2 regions of the Ectobacillus sp. JY-23 genome follow, and region 1 is predicted to be linked to the other one. Evidence: a T-box and tRNA genes for the amino acid it is inferred to sense, from the RefSeq annotation. Region 1 holds a T-box; the other holds one or more tRNA genes.

Region 1 (12,461 bases):
GGGGAACGATTGATGAAGTGTTCCGCGCCGGGAATAAGCTTTCCTACTTGGCGTGATTTAGAAACCTCGGACTTTTCATGAGCCGAGGTTTCTTTTATGATGAATATAGAGTCTAATGAAGAGGTGATAAGTATGACAAAGCTAGAACAAGGCATTGCGAGGATGCAGGAAGGAAAATGGGAGGAAGCGGCCCAGCTATTAACAGAAGCAATTCAAGAAGAGCCGAACAATCCGCTCGGTTATGTGAATTTTGCAAATTTGCTGGATGTTCTTGGAGAAGCAGAACGGGCAGTATCCTTTTATAAAAAAGCACTGGAGCTAGATGATACGTTAGCAACAGCGTATTACGGCTTAGGCACAATTTGTTATGAACGGGAGCAATTTGAAGATGCCAAGGTGATGTTTGAAAAGGCGATGCAGTGTGGTTTACAATCTGGAGATGTTTATTTTATGCTCGGATTTACTTATGTGGAGCTCAGTAAGGATTTAATGGCACTGCCGCATTTGCAAAGAGCGATGGAGTTGAATGACAGCGATGCGGAGGCTGCATTTCAGTATGGGCTTTGTTTAGCGCGTTTAGAGCACGTGAAAGAAGCAAAAGCGGTGTTTGAAAAGGTACTGGAATTAGATCCGACACATACAGATGCACTATATAATCTTGGTGTTGCATACGCATTTGAAGAAAACAATGAAAAAGCGCTGCAGTTATTTAAACAGGCTGTTAAGTTGCAACCGGATCATTTTCTTGCGGGCAACGGCATTCGCTTGCTTGAGCAGAACTAACCGCAAAGGGGCGTGAAGTATGCAGGACACAATGGATTTGTTTAAAGAGGAACACAAATACATAAAAGGCCAAGTCCTTCATACGATTTTTCATAACGAAGACAATTTGTATTCTGTTGTGCGCATGAAGGTGCTAGAGACGAACGAAGCATTTGAAGAGAAAGACGTTCTGATTACTGGTTATTTTCCGCGCATGCACGAGGAAGAAATATTTACACTAAACGGGGTGTTTAAAGATCATCATCGTTATGGCATGCAGTATCATGTAGAGATGTTTAAAAAAGAGCTGCCGCAAACAAAGAATGGAATTGTCCAATATTTATCTAGTGATTTATTTAAAGGAATCGGTAAAAAAACGGCTGAACGCATTGTAGAAAAACTCGGCTCACAAGCAATTTCTAAAATATTGGACGATGCATCGGTGTTAGATGGTATTGTGAAGAAGGATAAAGCACAGGAGCTGTATCAAACAATTCTTGAGCATCAAGGGCTTGAGAAAGTCATGAGCTTTTTGGGCGGCTATGGCTTTGGCACCAAGCTAACCATTAAAATTTATCAGAAGTATAAAGAGCAAACGTTAGAAATCATCCGTAGCAATCCATATCAGCTGATTGAGGATGTTGAAGGTATTGGTTTTGGGCGTGCGGATGAGATCGGAAAAGCCTTTGGTATATCAGGTAACCATCCGGATCGGATTCGAGCGGGTTGCTTGTTTACTTTAGAAAACGTATCCTTGCAGGAAGGACATGTCTACATTACAACAGAGCAACTAATCAGACGAACAATAGAACTGTTAAATCATCATGAACGTACTGTTTCAGAGGCTGATATTACGCAATGTCTGGAATTTTTACAAGGAGAAGACAAGCTCATTATTGAGCAAGATCGCTCATATCTGTCATCGTTATACTATGCAGAGCAAGGACTTGTTACTTCATTATTTCGTCTTATGGGAAAGGGAGAACTGGAATCTTTTTCAGAAGCCGATTTTCTTATGACCCTTGGCTCTATTGAGGATAAGCTTGGTGTGCAATATGCCTCCCGGCAAAGGGAAGGGGTACAAACAGCACTTACGCATCCCGTGATGATTTTAACAGGTGGACCAGGTACAGGAAAAACAACGGTAATCAATGGTATTGTTGAAATGTATGCCGCTATGAACGGATTGTCTTTAGACGCAAAGGACTACAACGAAAAAAATCCGTTTCCTATTTTACTTACAGCTCCAACAGGCCGCGCGGCAAAGCGCATGAGTGAAGCTACGGGTTTGCCTGCAGGTACAATTCATCGTTTGCTTGGATGGACGCCGGAAGGATCCTTTCAGCGCAATGAGCATGAACCAGTAGCTGGAAAGTTACTTATTATTGATGAGTTTTCCATGGTCGATATATGGCTTGCGAATCAGCTGTTTAAATCATTACCTTCTGATATGCAGGTCATTATTGTAGGGGATGAAGATCAATTGCCTTCTGTAGGACCTGGTCAAGTGTTAAAGGATTTGTTAGCAGCAGAAATTATTCCAACAGTACGTCTCACGGAGATATACAGACAAGCGGAAGGGTCATCCGTGATTCAGCTTGCACATACAATTAAAGGTGGTAAAGTACCGGAAGATATTGCTGTACAAAAAAGCGACCGTTCTTTTATTATGTGTAGCAGCGGCCAAATTGTTGATGTGGTTAAGAAAGTGTGTGAAAACGCACAAACAAAAGGCTTTACAGCAAAAGACATACAAGTACTGGCGCCAATGTACCGAGGTCCGGCAGGTATTAATATGCTAAATCAAGCGCTTCAGGAAGTATTTAATCCAGCTCGTGAACAACGAAGAGAGCTTACCTTTGGTGATGTTATATATCGTGTGGGCGATAAAGTGTTGCAGCTTGTTAATCAACCGGAAAGCCAAGTATTTAATGGTGATATGGGTGAAATTGTATCTATTTTTTATGCAAAGGAAAATGTAGAGCAGCAGGATATGCTTGTCGTTTCTTTTGACGGCATTGAAGTTACGTATACAAAGCCGGATTTTAATCAAATTACGCATGCGTATTGCTGTTCTATTCATAAAGCACAGGGTAGTGAATTTCCTATTGTCATTTTACCTGTTGTAAAAAGCTATTATCGTATGCTACGGCGTAATCTTCTTTATACGGCAATTACGCGCAGTAAGAAGTTTTTAATTTTGTGCGGTGAGTCGGATGCTTTTCAGTCAGGTATTAGCCGTACGGACGATGCGACGCGGCAAACGACGCTTTGCGAGAGGTTAAAGGAACGGACCGTATTGAAGGAAGAAAATGACGTGGAAGAACTTTCTCCTTATGATTTTTTATAAAACAGCATAAGTTATAAAAGAGAGGCAAGGAAGTTTTTTGTCTCTGTTTAAATTCCTGCGGTTTGGACGATACTGGCGTAATAGAAAAAGGTACGGGAGTGATTACGCCTTGTTGATATGTCCGAACTGTAAAGGAAAAGATATCGGTAAAATTGGGGTGAACCAATTTTATTGCTGGACTTGTTACATTGAGCTGTCTGTGGCAAAGGGGAAAATTTTTACACATCAAGTTGAAGAGGATGGTTCATTAAGCTCGCTTGATGATTTGTTTGATGATGACGAAAGAACAATCAGCATGTAAGGAGTGACACGCATGAACATGAAATCTTCACTGTTGGCATTTGGTTTGGGTGCTGCTGCTTATCATTACGCGCGCAAAAATAACATGCTTTCTTATAAAAGCATGAAAAAAGCGAAAAAAATGATGAAATCTTATTTGTAAAAACAGTACGGTTTACCGTACTGTTTTTTATTGTATTGGTTTTGTTAAAGTTCGTTGTTAGTTTCCGTTACGGGTGTTCGCTTCTTCAGAGAGTTTCCTCGGCAGAGAGTTTCCTCGGCGCTATGCGTTTGCGAGGTCGCCTTTTGACTTGCTTTTCCAGCAGGATTATCACCTCCAATCAACAAGGGTCGATCATTAACTTCTGACTGTAACACAGCTATTGTATTTGATGACTTTGCATAAAGAGTCCATATGTTTCTCACACTAGAGAAACGGAGGGATGTGCGGTGAAAAATATTAAGCTAATTTGGATTTACCGTTTGGCCCTGCTTTTACTGTTGTTTTTATGTTTGCTTGTATTTTGGAAGCTAAGGCCAATGTGGTTTCCTCTTTTGCAATTAATGAAATTGGTGATAATTCCGTTTTTAACAGCTTATTTTATTGCTTACTTATTGCATCCACTTGTGGAGAAGCTACATCAAAGAGGAATGCCGCGTGTTCTCGCTATTTTACTCATATATATCTTATTTTTTGGAGGGGTAGGTTATGGGGTATATAAAGGTGTTCCTGCAGCAATCTCTCAATTAAAGGACATGAACCGTAATTTCCCGCAATTTATTAATATGTACGAAAGCTGGACCAAGCAGGTAGAAACAAGAACAGCCAATTTTCCGGAATTTGTGACGGACAAGCTAAGAGAGGCGTTTCTTGGTGTTGAAGCTAAGCTACAATCTTTTTTGGATCGGATGATGAGTACGGCACAGGGAATATTGGATTCTCTGTTAATCATTGTACTCATTCCATTCATCGTATTCTACTTGCTTAAAGACTATGATCGCATGTATCACTTTTTTTGGCGATGTGTCCCGGGGAAGTGGTGTGCAGAGGGGAGAAAGCTTGTAGATGATATTGATAAATCACTGGGAAACTATATTCGTGGTCAACTATTTGTGTGTGCCGTATTGGCTGGAGTTGCTGCATTTGCATTTTGGATTATTGGCTTAAAATATCCATTGTTACTTGGAATTCTCATAGGTGTTACGGATATTATTCCGTACTTTGGTCCTATTTTAGGAGCAATTCCAACTCTGATCGTTGCCGCAACCGTATCGGTCAACATGGTAATCAAAGCTGGGGTAGCGCTCGCTATCTTGCAGTTCTTAGAAAGTAATATATTATCACCGTATATCGTGGGCAAATCCCTTCGGATGCATCCGGTTGTAATTATGTTCGCTTTATTAGTAGGCGGTGAGATTGCCGGATTGCCGGGGCTGCTGCTTGCGGTGCCAGTACTTGCAGTATTACGTACTATCATTATTCATTCCAAAAGACTGCTCGCAAGACGTTGACAAGGCTATGAATTGTAGGCTATAATTCGCTTGAATACATAAATCCATGACGGATCGAGTACGTCACAGCCCATTTTCCAGAGAGAGGTCCCGTAGGCTGAAAGGACTTTCAGATGAAGAGTGACGGAACGCTAATCCTGAGAGCAGCTAACACCTGCCGTCTTGCCACGTTACGGCAACTTGAGGTGATGGACTCCGGTCCATAATCAGGGTGGTAACGCGAGTATACTCTCGTCCCTGCTATGGGGGCGGGAGTTTTTTATTTGTCCAAAAAATAAGGAGGAAGTATACATGAAGAAGTTAAAAGCAGCAGAAATTCGCCAAATGTTTTTAGATTTTTTCCAAGAAAAAGGACATGCTGTAGAGCCGAGCGCGTCTCTTGTTCCGCATGAAGATCCGTCGCTACTATGGATCAACAGCGGTGTAGCAACATTGAAAAAGTACTTTGACGGTCGTGTAATTCCAGCAAATCCACGTATCACAAATGCACAAAAATCCATTCGTACAAACGACATCGAAAACGTTGGAAAAACAGCACGTCACCATACATTCTTTGAAATGATGGGGAACTTCTCCATTGGCGATTATTTTAAAGAAGAGGCAATTACATGGGCTTGGGAGTTTTTAACAAGCGAAAAATGGATTGGTTTTGATAAAGAAAAGCTTTCTGTTACGATTCACCCAGAAGACGATGAAGCGTTCCAAATTTGGAATGAAAAGATGGGTGTTCCGAAAGAGCGTATTATTCGCTTAGAAGAAAACTTCTGGGATATTGGCGAAGGTCCAAGTGGCCCGAATACAGAGATCTTCTATGATCGCGGTGAAGCCTATGGTAACGACCCGTCTGATCCAGAGTTATATCCAGGCGGTGAAAACGAGCGTTATCTTGAGGTGTGGAACTTGGTATTCTCCCAATTCAACCATAATCCAGACGGTACGTATACGCCGCTTCCAAAGAAAAACATCGATACAGGCATGGGTCTTGAGCGTATGGCTTCTGTGGTACAAGACGTACCGACAAACTTCGATACAGATTTGTTTATGCCAATCATCGGCGCAACAGAATCTATCTCGGGTGAGAAATACCGCGGCGGCGATGTAGAGAAGGACACAGCATTCAAAGTAATTGCTGACCATATTCGTACGGTAACATTCGCAGTGGGGGACGGAGCACTGCCTTCTAATGAAGGTCGCGGGTATGTACTGCGTCGCTTATTGCGCCGTGCAGTACGATATGCGAAGAAATTGAATATTAATCGTCCTTTCATGTATGAGCTAGTACCGGTTGTTGGTGAGATTATGCAAGACTTCTATCCAGAAGTGAAAGAGAAGACAGAATTTATTCAACGCGTTGTGAAAAACGAAGAGGAGCGCTTCCACGAAACACTTCACGAAGGAGAAGCGATTTTAGCGCAAGTGATTGAAAAGGCAAAAGCAGCAGGTAGCACGGTTCTTTCTGGTGCAGATGCATTCCGATTGTATGACACATACGGCTTTCCAATTGAATTAACGGATGAATATGCAGAAGAAGCAGGCATGACAGTAGATCACAGCGGCTTTGAAGCAGAGATGGAACAGCAGCGTGAACGCGCGAGAGCAGCCCGTCAAGATGTAGATTCCATGCAAGTACAAGGTGGTGTTCTTGGAGAAATCAAAGTGGAAAGTCAATTTGTAGGTTACAATGAATTGCAGGCGACAAGCACAATTGTAGCGTTGCTACAAAACGGCGAGTACGCACAAGTTGTAAATGCGGGTGAAGAGGCACAACTTATTTTGGATGTCACTCCGTTTTATGCAGAGAGCGGCGGTCAAATTGCAGATGAAGGTCAATTAATTGCTGAGGGTGTCAAGGTTGCAGTGAAAGATGTACAAAAAGCACCGAACGGGCAAAACCTGCACAAAGTGGTTGTACTAGAAGGTACATTGCAAGAAGGTGCAACACTAACGGCTGTAGTTGATGCTTCAAATCGCGCAAGTGTAATTAAAAATCATACAGCGACGCATATTTTACATCAGGCGTTAAAAGATGTTTTAGGCACACATGTTAATCAAGCAGGCTCTCTTGTGACATCTGAGCGTTTACGCTTTGACTTCTCTCACTTTGGTCAAGTGACAGCAGAAGAGCTCGAAAAAATTGAACGTATTGTAAATGAAAAGATTTGGGATAGTATTCCGGTTGTTATTTCTCAAAAGCCAATTGAAGAAGCAAAAGCGATGGGCGCAATGGCGCTGTTTGGTGAAAAGTACGGTGATGTGGTTCGCGTTGTACAAGTTGGAGACTACAGCCTAGAGCTTTGCGGTGGTTGCCATGTTGAAAATACATCGTCAATCGGTATCTTTAAACTGGTATCAGAATCCGGTATTGGTGCAGGTACACGTCGTATTGAGGCAGTAACAGGCAAGGCTGCTTATGAAATGATGAACAGTCAAGTGTCGCTTCTGAAAGAAACAGCAAGCAAGCTGAAAACGAACACAAAGGATATTTTAACAAGGGTAGACGGCTTGTTTGCGGAAGTGAAGCAACTGCAAAAAGAAAACGAATCTTTGGCAGCGAAGCTAAGCAATATTGAAGCAGGTAACTTAACAGATCAAGTACAAGTAGTTGATGGCGTAAGCGTTCTTGCAAGTAAGGTGAACGTCGCGGACGTAAACAACTTGCGTACGATGATGGACGATTTGAAACATAAAATTGGTTCCGGCGTTATTTTACTTGCCGCTGTTAATGAAGGAAAAGTAAACTTGCTTGCAGGTGTTACAAAAGATCTTACAGGTAAATTCCATGCAGGAAATCTGGTGAAAGGCGCAGCTTCTATTTGCGGCGGCGGCGGCGGCGGTCGTCCGGACATGGCGCAAGCGGGCGGAAAAGACCCTAATAAAGTAGATGAAGCGATTTCATATGCAACGGAGTATGTTAAATCTATTTTAAATTAAGACTGGTTTGGTGTACAATGATAGGGAGAGTAATCTCCCTATCCCTATTTAAAGCGAGGTGCTTACTATGGACCAGTTCGATAAAACGATGAAGTTTACGTTTCAAGAAGAAAAGCAAAGTGTCCAAGTGAATGAAGTATTATTTACGGTGTATGATGCACTTCAAGAAAAAGGCTATAATCCCATCAATCAAATTGTGGGTTATTTATTGAGCGGCGACCCTGCGTACATACCTCGTCATAAAGACGCACGTAACAATATCCGTAAGCTTGAGCGCGATGAGTTAATTGAAGAGTTGGTAAAGTCGTATTTAAAGCATCATCGTGAGGACTAAACATGCGCATACTTGGTTTAGATGTCGGCACGAAAACGGTCGGCGTTGCGCTTAGCGATGAAATGGGCTGGACGGCTCAAGGTATCGAAACGATTAAAATCAATGAAGAGCGTAATCAATTTGGATTTAATCGTATTGAGGAGTTAGTAAAACAGTACAATGTGGATAAGATAGTGGTAGGGTTGCCGAAAAATATGAACGGCACAATCGGTCCACGCGGCGAAGCTTGCCAAAAGTTCGCTGAGGATCTGCGCGCATTATTCGGTCTTGAAGTCATCATGTGGGACGAGCGTCTGTCTACTATGGCAGCGGAGCGGTTCTTAATTTCTGCGGATGTAAGTCGGAAAAAGCGCAAACAAGTAATTGATAAAATGGCAGCAGTTGTCATCTTACAAGGTTACTTAGACAGCAAACAATAGGAGTGAAGAACAATGACAGACAAGCACGATATCGTGGATGAGAACCAAATTACAATTGTAGACGAAAATGGAAATGAGCATTTATGTGATATCATTACAACATTTGAATCCGATCGCTTCGGTAACAAAATGTATGTAGTGTACTCACCAATCGGTGAATATGATGAAGATGGAGATCCAATTTACGATGCTGCTATCGTAGAGCCAGATGAGGATGATGAAGAAGGTGGAAGATTGGCTCCAATTGAAAACGAAGAAGAGTGGGAAATGGTGCAAGAGCTATTTAACACATTGATGGATGAAGAAGAGTTATAAGAGGAACGGACTGTGAGAACAGTCCGTTTTTTATATTCCGTGAAAATACGCAGTCTACAATCTATAATGCTTGAGGTTAGATTTTCTCGGCTAAAATGGTATAAAAGACAGCTTCATCATCCTTTGGTGTAGAATAATATCGAAAACGGTCGATTAATTGTAGTATAATAAGACCAATGAAAAGGAGGGCATGGCATTTGATAAGTTGGAACGAGCAAGCAAAAAAGAAAAAGCGAAGAAGAATCGCTGCCATAATCATTCTGTTGCTTTTTGCAGTGACAATTGGCGGCTATGGATACATTGCATCTGCCCTAAAGCCGGTGGCTGATACCGCAGAGAAAAAAGAAATCGAAATTCCATCGGGTACTTCAACAGCGGGAATTGGTGAATTACTTGAGAAAAATGGAATTATTAAAAATGGTACCGTGTTTCAATATTATGTAAAGGCGAATTTCCAAAACGGCTTAAAGGCAGGAAATTATTTATTGAGTCCTTCCATGAGTGTAAAAGAGATTGCTACTATTATTACAAGCGGAAGCGTATATAATCCTGCGCGATATAAGATAACCATTCCGGAAGGCTCTCAACTAAAGGATATTGTTAAAATAATTGCCAACGAATTTAAGTTTAACGAAGATGACGTGCTGAGACAGTTAAATGATGGAAACGTTCTAGCGGAGCTACAAAAAACCTATCCGCAGCTTATAACCAATAAGCTACAAAATCCGGCTATCACGTATAAATTAGAAGGATATTTGTACCCGGCAACATATTCGTACTATAAAAAAGAGAATACGTTACAAGAAATTGTAGAACCAATGCTGGAAAAAACAAATCAGTACGTAACAGCAAACAAGCCGGCAATTGAAAAGTTAGGCTTTGATGTACATCAGTTTTTAACAATGAGCTCGTTAATTGAAGAAGAAGCAACTGCGATGACGGACCGCCGTAAAATCGCAAGTGTCTTTTATAATCGCTTGAAGGCAAACATGCCTTTGCAAACTGACCCAACAGTGCTATATGCGCTCGGAAAGCATAAGGATCGCGTTTTATACAGTGATTTAAAGATAGCTTCACCCTATAACACATACGTTGTAACAGGCTTACCCGTAGGTCCTATTGCGAATGCTGGAGAGCCTTCTATGAAAGCCGCTCTTGATCCGGAACAAACGGATTATTATTATTTCTTGGCAGCTTTAAATGGAGAGGTGTTTTTCGCAAAAACATTAGAGGAACACAATGCATTAAAGGAAAAACACATTACATCACAGCGTTGATACAAAGAGATGCGAAATAAAAAGTTCGCATCTCTCATTTATATATGGTAAAATATATCGGGTTAAAAACCATGATATAATCTTTGCATATCGTACATTTGCCTGTATAATTCAGATTGCCCGGATTGATTGCCGGGCTTCTTTATAGTGTACAAACGCAATGCTTGATGAAAGGAGCTTCTTCATATGGACAAAGTACAAGAATATCTGCTTTCGCTAGTCAAGCAGGACGACGCGTTGCTTCAAGAGATGGAACAATTTGCAGCAGAGCACGGCGTTCCAATTATGGACAAGTTGGGCATGGAATTTATGTTGCAGTTGCTTCGACTCATTCAGCCCAAAGCAATTTTAGAGGTTGGTGCGGCGATTGGTTATTCAGCCATTTGTATGGTAAAGGCAACGGATGCGCGCGTAGTTACCATTGAGCGCGACGAAGAACGGTACAATAAAGCTGTATTTTATATAGAGAGAGCGAATTTAACAAATTCTATATCCCTTTTGTTCGGTGACGCACTGGAAACAGGCGAACAAGTGCAGGCATACGGTAAATTCGATGTTATTTTTATAGATGCTGCAAAAGGTCAATATCAGCGCTTTTTTGAAATGTATGAGCCGCTTCTTACGGATAACGGTGTTATTCTGACCGATAATGTGCTGTTTCGCGGTCTTGTGGCAGAAGAAACCATTGAAAACAAGCGGATGCGAAGTTTAGTGAAAAAGATAAAGAGCTATAATGAATGGTTAATGGCTCACCCTGGGTATCACACGACGATTTTTCCCATTGGCGATGGTGTAGCTGTAAGTAAAAAAAGAGGTGAACACAAATGAAAAAACCTGAACTATTGGTAACACCAACTAAGGTAGAAGATATAGAAGCATTAGCAAAAGCGGGTGCAGATGCAATTATTATTGGGGAACAACAATTTGGACTTCGTTTGGCAGGCGAATTTTTACGTGAAGATGTGAAGCGTGCTGTAGAAGTAGCTCATGCAAACAAGGTCAAAGTATATGTTGCGATGAACGCATTGTTTCATAACGAGAAAGTAGAAGCGTTAACAGAATATGCTGCATTTGTAAAAGAAGTGGGTGCAGATGCAATTGTATTTGGCGATCCTGCTGTGTTAATGGCTGCGCGTGAAGTGGCATCTGATATGAAATTACACTGGAACACAGAAACAACAGCAACCAATTGGTTTACTTGCAATTATTGGGGCCGTAAAGGAGCAAAGCGTGCTGTGTTGGCGCGTGAGTTAAGCTTTGATGCTATTCTTGAAATTAAAGAGCACGCAGAAGTGGAAATTGAAGTACAAGTGCACGGTATGACATGTATGTTCCAGTCTAAGAGATCCTTAATTGGAAACTATTTTGAATACCAAGGTCGCGAAATGGAAATTGAAAAGAAAAAGCTTGAAAAAAATATGTTCTTGTATGACAAAGAGCGCAATAACAAATACCCTGTATTTGAAGATGTAAATGGTACACATATTATGAGTCCCAATGATATTTGCATCATTGATGAATTGGAAGAACTTATTGACGCAGGTGTGGATTCCTTCAAAATTGATGGTGTGTTAAAAAGTCCTGCTTATATTATTGATGTTACTAAAAAATACAGACAAGCAATTGATTTATGTGTAGAAGATCGCGATGCTTACTATGATGTAAAAGATCGTTTATATAAAGAAATTGAAGAGTTACAACCGGTAAACAGACCGCTTGATACAGGATTCTTCTATAAGGAAACAGTATATTAAGGAGGCGACAGCATGACAGTTGTACGAGAGATATCAAAAATTGTAGACGGCAAACGTGTTATTGTGAAAAAGCCGGAATTGTTGGCGCCTGCGGGCAATCTAGAAAAGCTAAAAATTGCCGTTCGCTACGGTGCAGATGCAGTGTTTATTGGCGGGCAAGAGTTTGGTCTGCGTTCCAATGCTGATAATTTCACCTTAGAGGAAATGGCAGAAGGTGTTGCATTTGCGAAGCAATACGGCGCAAAAATATATGTAACAACGAACATTTTTGCACATAATGAAAATATGGATGGCTTGCGCGAGTATTTGCAAGGTATTGAACGTGCTGGTGTAACGGGCATTATCGTTGCAGATCCGCTTATTATTGAAACATGTCGAGAAGCTGCACCTTCTATTGAAATTCACTTGAGCACACAGCAATCCTTATCCAACTGGAAAGCGGCACAATACTGGAAAGAAGAGGGCTTGCATCGACTTGTATTAGCACGAGAAACAAGCTACGAAGAAATTAAAGAAATTAAAGAAAAA
Region 2 (12,461 bases), 870 kb from region 1:
TCATAAACCCACTCTATGAAGAGTGGGTTTTTTGATAGCCTTTTTTGAAATGGAATCAAAGTTGCAAATAAGGTATAATAAAATGAATAAAAAAGTTTGAGGGAGGCAACGCTCTCGTGTCATATCAGGCGCTTTATCGAACGTGGCGACCACAAATGTTTGAAGATGTGGTAGGTCAAAAGCATGTAACGAAGACGCTGCAAAATGCCCTTCTACAACAAAAGGTATCACATGCGTACTTGTTTTCTGGTCCGCGCGGTACAGGGAAAACGACAATTGCGAAAGTTTTTGCTAAAGCTGTAAACTGCGAGCAAGCACCTACTGCAGAGCCATGTAATACTTGTCCTTCTTGTTTAGGGATAACAGACGGAACAATTGGGGATGTATTAGAAATAGATGCAGCTTCGAATAATGGTGTAGATGAAATCCGTGATATTCGCGATAAAGTCAAATATGCACCAAGTTCAGTTCGTTACAAAGTATATATCATTGACGAGGTTCACATGCTATCGATTGGCGCATTCAATGCGTTGTTAAAAACGTTAGAAGAACCTCCAAAGCACGTTATTTTTATTTTGGCTACAACAGAGCCTCATAAAATACCGCCAACAATTATATCGCGGTGTCAACGCTTTGAGTTCAGGAAAATTTCTGTTCAGGATATCGTAGAACGCTTAACAACCGTTGTACATAATGAACATATTACTATAACGGATGAAGCTCTTCATATTGTTGCAAGAACCGCTGAAGGTGGTATGCGTGATGCGTTAAGCTTGCTAGATCAGGCAATTTCTTATAGTGAAAACGAGGTTACTGCAGAAGAAGTGCTCACTGTAACAGGCTCTGTATCACAGCAATATTTAAATCAGTTGGTTGAATGTATATACAATAACAATGTAGCAGAAGCTTTACGGATTGTTAATCGTATGATGAATCAAGGAAAAGATCCATTACGTTTTATGGAAGATTTTATTTATTATTTTCGTGATATGTTACTATATCAAACTTCTTCTGGACTTGAGGATTTACTGGAAAGAGTGGTTGTTGACGAATCGTTCCGTAGCTTCAGTGATAAGATACAAGCAGATGCAATTTACGATATAATTCATACACTTAGTAAAAGTCAGCAAGAAATGAAATGGACAAATCACCCGCGTATTTTTCTTGAAGTGGTAATGGTCAAGCTCTGTCAGCAATTCGCACTGCGAGGGGGAGATCGTTTAGAGGCAGTAATGCAGCGTTTGCAGGAAATGGAGCATGCCCTTAAAGAATTGAAAAGAAACGGTGTTGTAGCAGCTCCACCTGAGCCAAAGAAAACTGCTAAACCAAGTGCAAAAACAACATTAAAGCTCCCGATAGGACGCATTCATGAGGTCTTAAAAAATGCTACTCGCAAAGATTTAGAAAAACTGAAAGGTGCTTGGGGAGAGGTTTTAGACCAGCTAAAGGCAAGAAATAAGGTTGCATACGCCGTGTTGCTCGAAAAAAGTGAGCCCGTCGCAGCGGCTGCTGGAGCCTATGTACTGGCATTTGAGTATGAAATTCATTGTAAAATGGCTGGGGAAAATCAAGATGGTACAGACACAGTCGAGCAAATCTTATATGATTTATTAGGGGAACAATTCAATATGATAGCTGTTCCCAAATCTGAGTGGAGTAAAATTCGAGAAGGCTTTTTAAAAGAACAAGTCGAAGATACTCCTAAGGCCGAAGATCCTATTGTAGCAGAAGCAATTAAATTAGTAGGCCAAGAACTAGTAGAAATACAAGAATAAATCTAGGAGGAATTGAAATGATGCGTGGTATGGGAAATATGAATAATATGATGAAACAAATGCAAAAAATGCAAAAACAAATGCAGGCTGCACAAGAGGAGCTTCTTGAAAAAACAGTTGAAGGTACTGCAGGTGGCGGTATGGTAACTGTTGTGGTAAACGGTAATAAACAAGTGCTTGAAGTGAAGATTAAAGAAGACGTAGTAGATCCAGATGACATTGAAATGCTTCAAGATTTAGTAATGGCAGCTACAAATGATGCATTAAAGAAAATTGAAGACTTAACAATGTCTACTATGGGACAATTCACAAAAGGATTGAATCTACCGGGCGGACTTTTCTAAGGGGAGATACCAGTGCACTATCCAGAACCGATATCAAAGCTTATAGATAGCTTTATGAAACTACCCGGCATTGGCCCAAAAACAGCAGTTCGATTGGCTTTTTTCGTACTTAACATGAAGGAAGACGATGTATTAGATTTTGCGAAGGCACTTGTAAATGCTAAACGCAATCTAACCTATTGTTCCGTTTGCGGACACATTACTGATCGTGATCCTTGCTATATATGTGAAGATAATAGCCGCGATAAGTCAGTGATTTGTGTAGTACAAGAGCCAAAAGATGTAATTGCAATGGAAAAAATGAAAGAATACCAAGGCGTATATCATGTTCTGCACGGCGCAATCTCTCCAATGGAGGGAATTGGTCCAGAAGATATTGATATTCCTGATTTATTAAAACGTCTGCATGATGAAATGGTTAAAGAGGTCATACTGGCTACTAATCCAAACATTGAGGGAGAAGCAACGGCTATGTATATATCGCGCTTATTGAAGCCGTCAGGTATTAAAGTGACGCGAATCGCTCATGGATTGCCTGTTGGAGGAGATTTGGAGTATGCCGATGAAGTTACTCTTTCTAAAGCCTTAGAAGGCCGTAGAGAGCTGTAGGAGGTCTAATTATGATTTTTCGCCGTAAAGGTCACATTAGACGTCAGTATGATAGAAAATTTATTGAACTATTAGAAGAATTAAAGCAAGAGTGGATGAGGCAAAAGCGTATAGTTGAACAGAGTCTAGAGCCATCTGAAGAGGTATTATGTCATCTGCAACTAGCCGAAGTGAAGTACTTTTATGCATTAAGAGAAGCGAAATTACGTAAAGTCTCATTAAGAAAGTAAAAAGACGTCTTAAAAAGGCGTCTTTTTTTTCTGTTTGATGGGAAGTAAATCTATAATTATATGAAGTCGCTACAAGATTTAGTTACTATAAAAATCAGCATGAAAGTATAGTTAGAGTTCTCTAACATAGGTTGTATTTTTCAAAAGCTCCTCATAAGTATAATAGTACAAGTTATAAGGGGGATGAAAAATGAACAACTTACTTGTAATTTCATGCATAGTAGGTTTAATTGTCATGCTGTTATTAATTGGGGCTCCGCTTAAACCGATTCGCTTCGTAGGGGGGACAATAGTAAAGATATTACTAGGGGCTATCTTTTTATTTGTGCTGAACATGGCAGGATCCAAGTATGGCTTGCATGTTCCTATTAATGCAGTTACCGCATCTATAACAGGAATTTTAGGAATACCAGGAATAATTGCACTAGCTGTGATTCAGCTGTATATTATCCCTCTTTAAGAGAAGAGGCACTTTATAATGATGTTCTTGTTTTAGGTAAAACCATCCTTACGAGACAAAAAGGGTGGTTTTTTATAGTTTGGTTGTGTCGATGCTCATTTTCATCGGGCGGTCAGATAGTCTCCTCCGCGCTACGCATCTGTGTACTCTCTTTTTGACTGACTTTTTTCACAGAAGCCTTAACTTCTTCACTCTAATCAACAAGTGCTAATTATCAACACCACGCTTTAATGTGACTCATAATTAAAATGATAAAATTGTTATGATAAAAAAGTTAAAAAAGTGTTGACCATAGGTTATGTACATGGTATATTAATAAATGTCGTCAGCGACACTATGAAAAAAGTTGTTGACTTCAGGATTTGGATGTTATATGATAATAAAGTCGCTTCGGCGGCAAATGAACTTTGAAAACTAAACAAAACATGAAACGTCAACATTTATTTTAGCTAGACAAACACTTTTATGGAGAGTTTGATCCTGGCTCAGGATGAACGCTGGCGGCGTGCCTAATACATGCAAGTCGAGCGGACCTCTTCGGAGGTTAGCGGCGGACGGGTGAGTAACACGTGGGTAACCTGCCTGTAAGACTGGGATAACTTCGGGAAACCGAAGCTAATACCGGATATGTTTTTGAACTGCATGGTTCAAAATGGAAAGATGGCTTCGGCTATCACTTACAGATGGACCCGCGTCGCATTAGCTAGTTGGTGAGGTAACGGCTCACCAAGGCGACGATGCGTAGCCGACCTGAGAGGGTGATCGGCCACACTGGGACTGAGACACGGCCCAGACTCCTACGGGAGGCAGCAGTAGGGAATCTTCGGCAATGGGCGAAAGCCTGACCGAGCAACGCCGCGTGAGTGATGAAGGCTTTCGGGTCGTAAAACTCTGTTGTCAGGGAAGAACAAGTACGAGAGTAACTGCTCGTACCTTGACGGTACCTGATTAGAAAGCCACGGCTAACTACGTGCCAGCAGCCGCGGTAATACGTAGGTGGCGAGCGTTATCCGGAATTATTGGGCGTAAAGCGCGCGCAGGCGGTCTTTTAAGTCTGATGTGAAAGCCCACGGCTCAACCGTGGAGGGTCATTGGAAACTGGGAGACTTGAGTGCAGAAGAGAAGAGCGGAATTCCACGTGTAGCGGTGAAATGCGTAGAGATGTGGAGGAACACCAGTGGCGAAGGCGGCTCTTTGGTCTGTAACTGACGCTGAGGCGCGAAAGCGTGGGGAGCAAACAGGATTAGATACCCTGGTAGTCCACGCCGTAAACGATGAGTGCTAAGTGTTAGAGGGTTTCCGCCCTTTAGTGCTGAAGTTAACGCATTAAGCACTCCGCCTGGGGAGTACGGCCGCAAGGCTGAAACTCAAAGGAATTGACGGGGGCCCGCACAAGCGGTGGAGCATGTGGTTTAATTCGAAGCAACGCGAAGAACCTTACCAGGTCTTGACATCCTCTGACAACCCTAGAGATAGGGCTTTCCCTTCGGGGACAGAGTGACAGGTGGTGCATGGTTGTCGTCAGCTCGTGTCGTGAGATGTTGGGTTAAGTCCCGCAACGAGCGCAACCCTTGATCTTAGTTGCCAGCATTCAGTTGGGCACTCTAAGGTGACTGCCGGTGACAAACCGGAGGAAGGTGGGGATGACGTCAAATCATCATGCCCCTTATGACCTGGGCTACACACGTGCTACAATGGACAATACAAAGGGTTGCGAGACCGCGAGGTGGAGCGAATCCCATAAAATTGTTCTCAGTTCGGATTGCAGGCTGCAACTCGCCTGCATGAAGCCGGAATCGCTAGTAATCGCGGATCAGCATGCCGCGGTGAATACGTTCCCGGGCCTTGTACACACCGCCCGTCACACCACGAGAGTTTGTAACACCCGAAGTCGGTGGGGTAACCGTAAGGAGCCAGCCGCCTAAGGTGGGACAGATGATTGGGGTGAAGTCGTAACAAGGTAGCCGTATCGGAAGGTGCGGCTGGATCACCTCCTTTCTATGGAGACATCAATGAACGCTGTTCATTGTATGAAAAGACGTTCTCTGTTTTGTTTAGTTTTGAGTGTTCAACTCAATAAGTATGGGCCTATAGCTCAGCTGGTTAGAGCGCACGCCTGATAAGCGTGAGGTCGATGGTTCGAGTCCATTTAGGCCCACCATACTTTCTGAATAACGGGGCCTTAGCTCAGCTGGGAGAGCGCCTGCCTTGCACGCAGGAGGTCAGCGGTTCGATCCCGCTAGGCTCCACCATGTTCTTTGAAAACTGGATAACAATACAAGTGTAATTCAAAAAGTGTAAACTTTTTAATGGTTAAGTTAGAAAGGGCGCACGGTGGATGCCTTGGCACTAGGAGCCGATGAAGGACGGGACTAACACCGAAATGCTTCGGGAGCTGTAAGTAAGCTATGATCCGGAGATCTCCGAATGAGGAAACTCACCATTCGTAATGGAATGGTATCCTTATCTGAATACATAGGGTAAGGAAGGCAGACCCAGGGAACTGAAACATCTAAGTACCTGGAGGAAGAGAAAGCAAATGCGATTTCCTAAGTAGCGGCGAGCGAAACGGAATTAGCCCAAACCAAGAGGCTTGCCTCTTGGGGTTGTAGGACGCTCTATACGGAGTTACAAAGGAACGAGGTAGACGAAACGGTCTGGAAAGGCCTGTCATAGAAGGTAACAACCCTGTAGTTGAAACTTCGTTCCCTCTTGAGCGGATCCTGAGTACGGCGGAACACGTGAAATTCCGTCGGAATCCGGGAGGACCATCTCCCAAGGCTAAATACTCCCTAGTGACCGATAGTGAACCAGTACCGTGAGGGAAAGGTGAAAAGCACCCCGGAAGGGGAGTGAAAGAGATCCTGAAACCGTGTGCCTACAAGTAGTCAGAGCCCATTTACGGGTGATGGCGTGCCTTTTGTAGAATGAACCGGCGAGTTACGATCCCGTGCAAGGTTAAGTTGATAAGACGGAGCCGCAGCGAAAGCGAGTCTGAATAGGGCGACATAGTACGTGGTCGTAGACCCGAAACCAGGTGATCTACCCATGTCCAGGGTGAAGTTCAGGTAACACTGAATGGAGGCCCGAACCCACGCACGTTGAAAAGTGCGGGGATGAGGTGTGGGTAGCGGAGAAATTCCAATCGAACCTGGAGATAGCTGGTTCTCCCGAAATAGCTTTAGGGCTAGCCTCAAGTGTGAGAGTCTTGGAGGTAGAGCACTGATTGGACTAGGGGCCCCCCTCGGGTTACCGAATTCAGTCAAACTCCGAATGCCAATGACTTATTCCTTGGGAGTCAGACTACGAGTGATAAGATCCGTGGTCAAAAGGGAAACAGCCCAGACTGCCAGCTAAGGTCCCAAAATGTATGTTAAGTGGAAAAGGATGTGGAGTTGCTTAGACAACTAGGATGTTGGCTTAGAAGCAGCCACCATTTAAAGAGTGCGTAATAGCTCACTAGTCGAGTGACTCTGCGCCGAAAATGTACCGGGGCTAAACATACTACCGAAGCTGCAGATTGATACCAAAGGTATCAGTGGTAGGGGAGCGTTCTAAGGGCTGTGAAGTCAGACCGTAAGGACTGGTGGAGCGCTTAGAAGTGAGAATGCCGGTATGAGTAGCGAAAGATGGGTGAGAATCCCATCCACCGTATGCCTAAGGTTTCCTGAGGAAGGCTCGTCCGCTCAGGGTTAGTCAGGACCTAAGCCGAGGCCGACAGGCGTAGGCGATGGACAACAGGTTGATATTCCTGTACCACCTCTTTACCGTTTGAGCAATGGAGGGACGCAGGAGGATAGGAGATGCGCACCGCTGGTCGCGTGCGTCTAAGCAGTTAGGCTGATGAGTAGGCAAATCCGCTCATCGTAAGGCTGAGCTGTGATGGGGAAGCCCGTATGGGCGAACTCTCTGATTCCACACTGCCAAGAAAAGCTTCTAGCGAGGTAAAAGGTGCCTGTACCGCAAACCGACACAGGTAGGCGAGGAGAGAATCCTAAGGTGTGCGAGAGAACTCTGGTTAAGGAACTCGGCAAAATGACCCCGTAACTTCGGGAGAAGGGGTGCTCTCTAGCGAGAGCCGCAGTGAAAAGGCCCAAGCGACTGTTTAGCAAAAACACAGGTCTCTGCGAAGCCGCAAGGCGAAGTATAGGGGCTGACACCTGCCCGGTGCTGGAAGGTTAAGGGGAGAGGTTAGCGCAAGCGAAGCTTTGAACCGAAGCCCCAGTAAACGGCGGCCGTAACTATAACGGTCCTAAGGTAGCGAAATTCCTTGTCGGGTAAGTTCCGACCCGCACGAAAGGTGTAACGATTTGGGCACTGTCTCAACCAGAGACTCGGTGAAATTATAGTACCTGTGAAGATGCAGGTTACCCGCGACAGGACGGAAAGACCCCGTGGAGCTTTACTGTAGCCTGATATTGAATTTTGGTACAGCTTGTACAGGATAGGTAGGAGCCTATGAACCCGGAGCGCCAGCTTCGGTGGAGGCGTCGGTGGGATACTACCCTGGCTGTATTGAAGTTCTAACCCGCGCCCCTCTATCGGGGCGGGAGACAGTGTCAGGTGGGCAGTTTGACTGGGGCGGTCGCCTCCTAAAATGTAACGGAGGCGCCCAAAGGTTCCCTCAGAATGGTTGGAAATCATTCGAAGAGTGTAAAGGCATAAGGGAGCTTGACTGCGAGACCTACAAGTCGAGCAGGGACGAAAGTCGGGCTTAGTGATCCGGTGGTTCCGCATGGAAGGGCCATCGCTCAACGGATAAAAGCTACCCCGGGGATAACAGGCTTATCTCCCCCAAGAGTCCACATCGACGGGGAGGTTTGGCACCTCGATGTCGGCTCATCGCATCCTGGGGCTGTAGTCGGTCCCAAGGGTTGGGCTGTTCGCCCATTAAAGCGGTACGCGAGCTGGGTTCAGAACGTCGTGAGACAGTTCGGTCCCTATCCGTCGCGGGCGCAGGAAATTTGAGAGGAGCTGTCCTTAGTACGAGAGGACCGGGATGGACGCACCGCTGGTGTACCAGTTGTTCTGCCAAGGGCATCGCTGGGTAGCTATGTGCGGACGGGATAAGTGCTGAAAGCATCTAAGCATGAAGCCCCCCTCAAGATGAGATTTCCCATAGCGTCAAGCTAGTAAGATCCCTGAAAGATGATCAGGTTGATAGGTCAGAGGTGGAAGCGCGGCGACGTGTGGAGCTGACTGATACTAATCGATCGAGGACTTAACCAAAAAAGCAGAGGCGAGCGTTTAGCGAGCTGGAGCTAGATTACACACTTGTTATCCAGTTTTGAAGGAACATGCCTTCATATGTCTAGTGATGATGGCAAAGAGGTCACACCCGTTCCCATACCGAACACGGAAGTTAAGCTCTTTTGCGCCGAGGGTAGTTGGGACCTTGTCCCTGTGAGAGTAGGACGTCGCTAGGCACACAGTAGGCCGGTCATTTTGACCGGCTTTTTTGTTTTGGTTGTGTTAAAATTTAATCTTGATATCTGTATTTATTAATTACGATGTATGAGAATCCCAAAGGCACATAGTGCTAAGGAGCCCCCGAACGGCTCTTTGAAAGTAAAATCCTGTAATGAAAATCAATAAAGAACCTTAGAGCTTTGTTTCAAAGGGCTCTTACTTTATATAACATAGAGGATTGTAAATCAAATAAAGATAGGCACCAATAAAATATCTGTATCATAGGATATAAGACGAATAATTAACTAAATAATTTAAAAATGTATAAAAATTAAGATAACAGTTAACTATAATAATACGGAGGTGAAGGGTTTGGAGAATACAATCAATGTAACAAAATCTTGTATTGTATGTGATCTTGAAAAGCCTACTGGTATTACGTTGTATAATGGGTTTATATGCGAGAGTTGCGAGAAAGATATTATATGTACGGAAACCAACGATCCTAAGTATGAATTTTATCTTACAAAATTGCGAAGGATACACGCTTGATATTCCCGTTATATAGAAGTGAGCTTTCGCATTCGAAAAATCTATAAAACAGTAGGCTATAGCCTATTGTTTTTTTTATCGTTCACTGAAGTTCTTCTCCAAGAAGCATGAAAAAGATAGGCTGGCACAGATGTGGCCAGACCCATTCTCTTCTACTGAAAGACTTATTATAGTAAACTGTCAAAAGATATACTAGTCAATATTAACTAAGCTGAGGATAATCAAAATGAATCAATCAAAAACCCCTTTATATGATACATTAGTGCAATTTGCTCAACACAAACCTGTTTCATTTCATGTACCAGGTCATAAAAATGGGCGTTTTGCCTCTAAGCATGCTAGTAAGCATTTTAATCATTTACTAGAGATTGATGTAACGGAGTTAAGCAATTTAGATGATTTACATCATCCAACAGAATGTATTAAAGAAGCAGCAGAGCTTGTTGCAGATTTATATGGTGTGAAAAAAAGCTTTTTATTAGTGAATGGTTCTACTGTAGGGAACTTAGCGATGATTTTAGCTACATGCCGTTCAGGGGATATAATATTGGTGCAACGCAACTGTCACAAGTCAGTTATAAATGGCATTCAGCTTGCTGGTGCTGTGCCTGTTTTTTTGCGAACAGAGGTCGATGAGAAGGCGCAAGTTCCTGTTGGTGTAGCATATGAGACACTAGAAGCAGCTATTGAGGCATATCCACATGCCAAGGCACTTATTCTAACACACCCCAATTATTATGGAATGACACAAAATTTACAAAATATGATTGATCTTGCGCATAAGCATCACCTCGTTGTATTGGTTGATGAAGCACATGGTGCACACTTTTGCTTAGGACATCCTTTTCCTAAATCGGCATTAGCTTACGGTGCAGATATCGTTGTGCATTCAGCTCATAAAACGTTGCCTGCTATGACGATGGGATCTTACTTGCACATAAATAGTAGTAGAGTAGAAGAGGAAACGGTTGCAGAATATCTCCATATGTTACAATCAAGTAGTCCATCCTATCCAATTATGGCATCTTTAGATTTGGCACGATTTGAGTTAGCGCAAATAAAAGAAAGTAACATAGAACCGCTACTTGCCTTTTATCGTGTATGGAAAGAGCGACTTGCAGGTATACCGCAAATTGAAATACTATACCCAAACGACCCGCTAAAAGTCATTATACAGACAAGATGTGCTTTATCAGGCTTTGAGCTACAAGCGCTGTTTGAGGAAAAAGGAATTTATACAGAACTAGCAGATGTATATAATGTACTGTTTATTTTGCCGTTATATATAGATGAAACTCTTGAACAAGTAATAGATATTATCGCAGATGCTTTACGTGCGTATCCTGTGATGCCAATCAATAAGCTTACTGCAAATAGTGAACCACTTCTACAAGCGTTAGAAGTTCCTTATGGGCAATTAGCTCAACTACTTAAGAGGGAGTTACCTCTAGAGGAAGCTTTGGGCTATCTTGCAGCCGAACCTATTGTTCCCTATCCGCCTGGCATTCCGTTGCTTTTGAAGGGGGAACGCATTACACAGACTCATTTGCGTCACATTATGCACTTGAAAGAGGCTGGGGCAACATTTCAAACCGATATAGAATATATTAAAGTATATGATGTAAAGAAGGGGAATAGATTATGAAGTTTATCACAATTGAAGGGCCTGAAGGATCAGGCAAGACAACATTATTAACTAAGCTTGTTCCTATCTTGCAACAAGAAGGATATCATGTTCTGCTTACAAGAGAACCAGGTGGTATCGAGATTTCAGAAAAAATCCGTGAAATCATTCATGATCCATCACATCTTGCGATGGACGCAAGGACGGAAGCTTTGTTATATGCAGCTGCCCGTAGACAGCATCTTATAGAAAAGGTAATACCGGCATTGGAAAGAGGAACAATCGTTATTTGCGATCGATTTATAGATAGTTCACTTGCCTATCAAGGCTTCGCGCGGGGCCTGGGAATAGAGAATATTTTAGAAATCAATCGTTTTGCGACAGAGGGGCGTATGCCCGATCTTACTATTTATCTAGATATCGAGCCTGAAGTGGGCTTAGCCCGTATCCATAAAGATAATGAAAGAGAAATTAATAGACTAGATTTAGAAGGAATAGCCTTCCACCATAAGGTAAGAGAAGGTTACCTACAGCTGTTAAATCTATTCCCTGAGCGTATGAAGCGTATTGAAGGAAATCAAGAAGCAGACCAGGTTTTACAGGATGTATTGTATCTTGTAAAACAGTATATATGAAAAAAGTGGAAACATAACATATGCACAAGAAAGTTGGTATAATAAAGATATAAGTAGTCCTTTTATAGAAATACGATATAAGTGAGTGATATAAAATGGGAACAACGTGGGAGCAATTTATGGTTGTACAACCGCTTGTTGCAAAGATGTTAACCAATAGTATAAAGAAAAATAGAATATCCCATGCCTATTTATTTGAGGGTTCAAAAGGAACAGGGAAGCTGGATGTAGCTTTGCAACTTACGAAAAGTGTATTTTGTGAACAACGTAATGGGTATGAACCATGTCAAGCTTGTCGCAATTGTAAACGCATTATGTCAGGTAATCATCCCAACGTGCATATTGTAAAACCGGAAGGTGCTTCTATTAAAAAGCAACAGGTGCAAGATTTACAAGAGGAGTTTGCTAAGACTGGTGTTGAGTCAAATCAAAAGGTATATATTGTTGAGCATGCAGATCGTATGACAACGACAGCGGCAAATACATTGTTGAAGTTTTTAGAAGAACCCCATAGCGGAACAATGGCTATCCTCCTAACAGAAAACAGTCACAAGATCTTAAACACGATCCTTTCACGTTGCCAAACGCTAACATTCCAACCACTAGTAAAGCATGCCATGGTTATGAGGCTTGAGGAAAAGGGAATATCCAAACCATTTGCACTAACTGTTGCGCAGTTAACAAACAATATCCAAGAAGCGGAAGAACTATGTAACGATGAATGGTTTGCACAAGCTAGAGCTTTAGTGATAAAATTATGTGAGGCTTTAGGAGATGCCTCATCGCTTTTTTTTGTTCGAGAAAAGTGGCTCAAGCATTTTAC

Evidence for each region. The T-box of region 1 lies ahead of alaS (alanine--tRNA ligase). A T-box ahead of a tRNA ligase gene usually reads a tRNA of that ligase, here a tRNA-Ala.
Region 2: it has a tRNA-Ala gene. The T-box ahead of alaS (alanine--tRNA ligase) is inferred to sense a tRNA for this amino acid. The anticodon was not compared.

What each region holds. Positions count from the first base shown of each region.
Region 1 covers NZ_CP095462.1:1,605,181-1,617,641, reverse strand. The annotation lists gene mnmA (tRNA 2-thiouridine(34) synthase MnmA) at 1-56, shown strand, start outside; gene MUG87_RS08450 (tetratricopeptide repeat protein) at 133-783, shown strand; gene MUG87_RS08445 (SF1B family DNA helicase RecD2) at 803-3,112, shown strand; gene MUG87_RS08440 (hypothetical protein) at 3,222-3,413, shown strand; gene MUG87_RS08435 (DUF3918 family protein) at 3,426-3,554, shown strand; gene MUG87_RS08430 (AI-2E family transporter) at 3,842-4,903, shown strand; T-box leader at 4,941-5,145, shown strand; gene alaS (alanine--tRNA ligase) at 5,195-7,834, shown strand; gene MUG87_RS08420 (IreB family regulatory phosphoprotein) at 7,902-8,168, shown strand; gene ruvX (Holliday junction resolvase RuvX) at 8,171-8,587, shown strand; gene MUG87_RS08410 (DUF1292 domain-containing protein) at 8,621-8,902, shown strand; gene mltG (endolytic transglycosylase MltG) at 9,103-10,179, shown strand; gene MUG87_RS08400 (O-methyltransferase) at 10,366-11,007, shown strand; gene MUG87_RS08395 (peptidase U32 family protein) at 11,004-11,933, shown strand; gene MUG87_RS08390 (peptidase U32 family protein) at 11,946-12,461, shown strand, end outside.
Region 2 covers NZ_CP095462.1:2,472,153-2,484,613, forward strand. The annotation lists gene dnaX (DNA polymerase III subunit gamma/tau) at 117-1,775, shown strand; gene MUG87_RS12685 (YbaB/EbfC family nucleoid-associated protein) at 1,793-2,119, shown strand; gene recR (recombination mediator RecR) at 2,132-2,728, shown strand; gene MUG87_RS12695 (YaaL family protein) at 2,740-2,958, shown strand; gene MUG87_RS12700 (pro-sigmaK processing inhibitor BofA family protein) at 3,149-3,418, shown strand; rRNA gene MUG87_RS12705 (16S ribosomal RNA) at 3,881-5,416, shown strand; tRNA gene MUG87_RS12710 (tRNA-Ile) at 5,503-5,579, shown strand; tRNA gene MUG87_RS12715 (tRNA-Ala) at 5,595-5,670, shown strand; rRNA gene MUG87_RS12720 (23S ribosomal RNA) at 5,730-8,647, shown strand; rRNA gene rrf (5S ribosomal RNA) at 8,729-8,844, shown strand; gene MUG87_RS12730 (sigma factor G inhibitor Gin) at 9,200-9,379, shown strand; gene MUG87_RS12735 (aminotransferase class I/II-fold pyridoxal phosphate-dependent enzyme) at 9,606-11,024, shown strand; gene tmk (dTMP kinase) at 11,021-11,638, shown strand; gene holB (DNA polymerase III subunit delta') at 11,734-12,461, shown strand, end outside.